2 regions of the Pseudoalteromonas espejiana DSM 9414 genome follow, and region 1 is predicted to be linked to the other one. Evidence: predicted binding sites of a transcription regulator. Region 1 holds the regulator's gene; the other holds the start of a gene.

The links. The regulator LexA, encoded in region 1, represses DNA repair genes until DNA is damaged. The targets are predictions, from matches to a motif close to TACTGTATNNNNATACAGTA.
Region 2: PESP_RS06000 (exonuclease domain-containing protein) is a predicted target of LexA. The motif match lies at 1,783-1,802, and genes of this name have one in related genera.

What each region holds. Positions count from the first base shown of each region.
Region 1 covers NZ_CP011028.1:3,515,120-3,518,290, forward strand. The annotation lists gene coxB (cytochrome c oxidase subunit II) at 1-623, opposite strand, end outside; gene lexA (transcriptional repressor LexA) at 1,097-1,714, opposite strand; gene PESP_RS16005 (PaaI family thioesterase) at 1,891-2,331, shown strand; gene PESP_RS16010 (hypothetical protein) at 2,336-2,716, opposite strand; gene PESP_RS16015 (DUF7218 family protein) at 2,948-3,171, shown strand, end outside.
Region 2 covers NZ_CP011028.1:1,300,761-1,303,931, forward strand. The annotation lists gene PESP_RS05985 (DUF6445 family protein) at 1-287, shown strand, start outside; gene PESP_RS05990 (GNAT family N-acetyltransferase) at 401-820, shown strand; gene PESP_RS05995 (phosphatase domain-containing protein) at 1,191-1,685, opposite strand; gene PESP_RS06000 (exonuclease domain-containing protein) at 1,814-3,171, shown strand, end outside.

The DNA of each region.
Region 1 (3,171 bases):
TCGTTTATAAATCCGGGGTTGGCATCTTTTTTAACTGCAAAATCGGGTACCCACCAAGAGTGAATAACGTCATCTGAGGTCATTAAAAAACGTACTTTTTGATTTATTGGCAGCACTAAAGGTTTATCAACCTCAAGTAAATAATTAGGATTTTTATTGGCAAGGTTGGCTATTTCATCTTGGGGGGTAGACAAAATAGAGTAAAACTCTACATCTTCGCCCATATATTCGTAATGCCATTTCCACTGCGAACCGGTAATTTTAATGGTTAAATCGGCCTTGCTAGCATCTTCCATTGCAATAAGTGTTTTAGTGGCAGGGATTGCCATGGCAATTAAAATAACAAATGGAATGGCAGTCCAAAGTATTTCTACTTTAGTACTTTCATGAAACTGGGCAGGTACTGCCCCTTTAGATTTACGATGATGAATCAGTGCCCAAAACATAATTGCGAACACTATCACCCCAATCACACAACATATTAAAAATATGGTCATGTGCAGCTGATATACATTATTGCTTATATCGGTTACGCCCTTGCGCATATTGTATTGGCTATTGGCCATTACATGCTGTGGAAACACAATCAATATAAGCCACAAGGTAGAGGTCAGTTTACCCATGTGACGGCTCCTTTGATGCTATTGCTAATGCAAAGCGAAGAGGCATACGGCTTAAACGCCTATTCGTTATTTTTATTATTTAACCAACCTAATTTGTTTTGATTGGTATAGCTGCGCCAACAAAGAATGTGTATTTGTGTGTTCTCAAAACCGAAAAGCTGTGAGTTATTGTTAGCCCAGCAAATTAATAATTAGCTAAAAAACATACAACAAGCAAGTTTTAGTATAAAAAACAAACAAGTTATATTTTAAAATAAGTTTTAATTACGCCAGCTTAAACACAAGTTAATTGCTAAATAGCGAGTAAAACTAGGGGGTGTATCATATAAAAGAGGAGTTAAGTGCGAGTGCAAAAAAGTTTACAGCTTAAATAACTTTATGGCTGCTTTAGTATTACTAAAAGGTGGGTTTTAAAACAAAAATGCACACTAACAAGTGTGCATTTGTAAATTTATTGCTTAATGTGGCCTAAATTACATCCAATCGGCGTTTCTTATTACGCCTACGGCTAAGCCTTCAATATTAAACGACTCATTTTCAAGGTCTACTTCTATTGGCGTAAACTCTTCATTTTCGGCGTGTAATAATACTTTGCGACCTGCTTTTTCTAGGCGTTTTACGGTTACATCTTCATCAACTCGTGCAACCACAACTTGGCCGTTTTCAGCCGTTTGAGTACGGTGTACAGCTAGTAAGTCGCCGTCCATAATGCCTATGTCTTTCATGCTCATACCGTTTACACGCAGTAAAAAATCGGCTGCTGGTTTAAACATTAAAGGGTCAATTTTACAATGGCTCTCCACGTGTTCTTGCGCCAAAATAGGAGAACCCGCCGCAACACGGCCTATAAGTGGTAAGCCTAATTGCTCAGGCTCTTCTTCTTCAATTAACTGAATCCCACGGCTTGCGCCAGGTTTCATTTTAATTACGCCCTTTTTAGCAAGCGCTTTGAGATGCTCTTCGGCAGCATTGGCACTTTTAAAGCCTAGTGTTTGTGCGATTTCGGCACGTGTAGGAGGCATACCAGTATCTTTAATAAAAACTTTTATTAGTTCGAGTATTTGAGCTTGGCGTTTCGTTAATGGTCGCATACAACTGGTTTTCCATACAGTACATTTAACTGTGAGTATATACAGTTAAATAAAAATCGCAAATTTAAATTGTGTTTTAAATAGCTAAACTAAATACATATGTGTACATTTTAGGTAATTATAAAATTTGCATATTTAAAATGCTATAAACAAGGTTTTAATTCAAAGGAGTAGTTATGAGTATTTGGCACCAACCCATTACATTAGAGCTTTGCAAACAATTAGATGAAGGAATAAGCGGTCAAGGCACTTTAATGAAAACCATGGGGATAGAAATAACCGAAATAGGCGACGATTACCTAGTTGCCACTATGCCTGCAATTCCTGAGCACCATAACCCAATGGGAATGGTACACGGCGGCGCTAATGTAGTACTTGCCGAAACGGTTGCTAGTTATGCTGCCAATTTTGTCATTGATTTTACAAAGTTTTACTGTGTAGGGCAGGAAATTAGTGCAAGCCATTTAAAAGCGTCACGCAATGGGACGTTAACAGCAACGGCTCGTGCATTTCATATTGGTAAACGCAGTTCGGTTTGGGAAATAAAAATTACTAATAGCCGCAACGAGCTTTGCTGCGTATCAAAAATGACCGCAGCAGTGGTTGAGCGAAAGTAATAGCTTACTTATCAATCGGGTAAATTGTAATTTCCATACCTGCGCCAATTGCAGATATACGTAGTAATGTATCTGCATGTAGGGCTTGGTTAAAACACTTTGGTGATGTGCCCGACTCAAAGCCAATATCAAACGTTCTTCGCGAGCAACTAAGCCACTGTTTTAGCGCATTGCGCGAGCACGATTCTATTAGTTCACATAAGTGGTTAATTGCTTTATCTGGCGTGCTTATATCGCCCGCAGCTTCAATACGCGCCAATTGACGATATTCGTCTTTGTCATAATGCAAAACCATCGCGTTTTTCTTTAAGTCAGCCACTAAAACACTAATATCTTGTTTAGACTCAAGCTCCAGATCTACATTTAAAAATTGAATTTCTGACATTGTCTGCTTTTTACCCTCTTATAGTTTCACCGCAAACTTTAACGCAGTTTTACTTTTATACCAAATCAACTAAGCAGTAATCCTTACTTAATCCTCATAAACTCACTTTTTAATGCTTTTGGCACCTAACTTGCTCTTTTTAACAGAGCGAGCTTAAACGCTTAATAATGCGAATCAATAATGAAATTTATACACACTTTGTGTAAGTAACGGTTTTTAAGGAGAGCTAAAATGGTAGATCATGGTCCGCAAATTAAAAACGACGATCAGTACGATGCACTTCGCGATGAGGGCATGAGCAAACAAAAAGCCGCACGTATTGCCAATAGTAATACTCATAAAACAGCGGTAAAGGGCGGCAAAGCCTCTCAGTATGAGCAACGCACAAAAAAGCAGTTATACGATAAAGCAAAAGAAGTGGGTATTAGCGGGCGCTCTAAAATGAGCAAACAAGA
Region 2 (3,171 bases), 1.5 Mb from region 1:
AACATAAAACCCTAGGGTATGAACGCATAACAAAAGAGCGACTCATGCCTTATAGGCAAGCTATAAAGCAACAAGCCATGGCGCAAAAGCTTCATAAAAACCCACATTACATAAATGGCAGCACAGTTTTGTTTGAGCAAGTTTACAGTGTAGAGGCAAAGCTAAATCGGGTTGTTATATATCCAAGCAACTTATTGCATTCAGGTAATATAAATGCGGCTAACGGTTATGCCTGCGATCCAATTAATGGGCGTTTAACTATAAGTAGTTTTGCTGTTTTACGTTAGTTTTTTTACCCGCTAAAGTTATTAGCACGCGCAATTTATAGCGCAGTTTAGCTTATTTAATTAAAGTGGTTACTTAGATTTTTGAGTATTAATTCTTTTTGGAGGCTAGGTGAATGCTAGAGATTGTTGCTACTGAAGACTTAAAGGCTGCCGCACAATTTACGTTTAACAATATGAAGCCCTATTACGAAATATATGCGGTAGATTGGGATGTAGAAGACATACATCAAGCAACCAAAGACCTCAAAAACTTTGATATTTTGTGTAAGGGTGAACACATAGGGGTAGTGCGTTTATCTTTCGAAGAAGGGCGTTGCCAACTTCGCGACATTCAGATTGCAGCTGCTTATCAAAATAAAGGTTATGGTGCTCACGTTATTGCTAAAGTAGTTGATATAGCTCGTCAACAAAGTATCAAATTCATAGACCTCAAAGTATTTCAGCGTAGCCCTGCATTTAAGTTATATAGCCGTATTGGATTTGCAGTCGATAGAAAAGATGTTCGCTTTTACTACATGAGCTTGCAAGTCTAATAGCTGTAGTATTAAAAGGCGCAAAGCATTTGGCTTTTGCGGTTCTTTAGTTAACTTTAGTAAGTACGACTGTATTGGCTTATGCGGGCATTAGTTTTTAGGAGAGTTAAGTGTACTTAATTAATAGTAAGTATTGGGTACTTACTGATTGCGGTGGGTTTAGGGTTTGCAATAATAGGGTCAGTAAAGCATCGACAGTTTGCTGTTTGGTCTGCTCAAAAATTTAAAAGTACATTTAGGCCTGCAGGTTTTGGCTCATTCTTATTTGGTGGCTTTTTGATTTACATAATAACGATTAGTTACCGTTAATAAGTAGGTAAGCTTTTCAAAGGTAACTAATAATTAGTGTTAACATATTCCCCAGTTTCCCTCACACTTCAAAGTTATTAAAGTATTCTTTTTGCAATTCTATAGTTAGCACTTTAGGGCGAATGCCTTGTACTAGGCTGTATACCTCTTCTTTTGTGTAACCTGCCGAATTTAAAATAAGCGCAGCCACCAACCCTGTGCGGCCAGTGCCGCCTTTGCAATGTATGGCAATGGTTTGTTTGTGTTGTATGGCTTGTAATATGTCGGTTTTGTGGGTGTTCCAGCTTGATGTAAAAGGCTGTTTGGGTGCTTCGTCGTCATTTATTGGTAAATGAAACCAAGTTATATCGTGCTTATTGCACTCATTATTAATTGTTTGTACGTTGTTTTTTTCAAGCTCCTTTTGCGGCATAAGCGATAACAGCATGTGAGTGCCAGCGGCTTTTAATGTAGCGATTGAATCCGCTAGGTTTTGCGTTTTTGTACCAGGGCAAGGCGTAAAAATAATATTTGCGCCGTTATTAAGTGATAAAACATCGTATGGGTGCGCGCTCATGGTAAGTCCTTTATTTTTAATCAATTTGCTTTTATACACTCACTATAGCGTGTTTTAGTTACAAGTTTAAGATTGAATAATAAGCATAAATACTAGATACTGTTTTTATATACAGTTGTGGCGATGTTATGAAAAAAGAATTACCAGCAAAATACTATTTAGCGCATTTTAGAGAACTTATTGAGTTTGTAACAAGTAAATGTATGCATTTACTTGAGCCCAAGCACAGCCAATTTATTAGTAAAATTAACCAGCTAGATGAGCAAAGCCAATGCATGTTGGCACGCGTGTATTCGCGCAAGCCTTATTTAGTACAGGCGCAATCGCTCAATTATGAAGAAATAACCTCGCCGCATCAGGCTATTTATACCCTAAAAACAGCGGGTATTTTATATGAGCCAAACGCGCAGCATTACAAGCTACTTATAGCGCATTTAACCAAGCCCATGCTGGTGGAGCTACTAAGTAATTATAGCGAGCAACTAAGCTTTAAAAAAAGCGCAGCTAAAGGGGCGTTGGTCACTATTGCGTGCCAATTTTTTAGTGAGCGCGCAGATGATCTTGCCCCTTTATATAGCCAGTATGTTATTAATAACCGTGAAGATTATTACGAGTATTTTGAGTTTTTATTTGCAGGGCGCTTAAGTAATGGCGATGTAAATCATCAAAACCGATTTGTTATGCGCGATTTAGGGTTAACCGCTACCCGCGAAGGGCACAGCGAGAGCTTGTCGCGCTTTAATACATTGGCTGAGGCGCAATCTAATTATGTTTTAAACCGTTACCGTTTAGCGTTTAAAAACATTGGCAAAACAGCCGGTACTGCAAAAGCTGAAACCGTGGATGATAAAACACCTTACACCGAGCTTGCGCATTTAGTTTTAGCGCAACCGGCGCACGGTGCACAAGCGCACGATATTAAAAACAAACTGCTGGTTAGGCTGTATAAACAACTTAAAAATACCGATAGCGAACTTGCCTTTAGCTTACTTGAAGGGTGCACCGATTACGCCGAAGCCCAAGAAATTCAAATAAGAGAGCAATACCGCTTAGGTAATAAAGAATGGGTAAAAGCGCAGCTAGAACAAATAATAGAAAACCCGCTCACCGATGACTTACTTTACTTTGCTGATGACTTTTTAATGCGTAAGTTTAATAAACAAACGCGTTCGCGCTTAAGCACTATGCTAGCCGACACCCAATGTGTACTTGAAATTGACGAAATTTACCGAGGCGATGTAGAGCAAGGCGTAAATGAGCATTACACCGCAAAAGGGTTAATGGTTTTTAATACCGAAAACACCTTATGGCAAAGCTTATTTGGTTTAGTATTTTGGCACGAGTTGTTTATAGAGTCGCCGTACCCGCCGTGTAATGAATTTGATATTTACCCGCAAGTTTTACAGCTTGGTAATTTTTATGAAGCACAAAGCACGCAAATTGACGCACGTTTAAAAAGCTGTAGTACTAATCAGGCGTTGCTTAA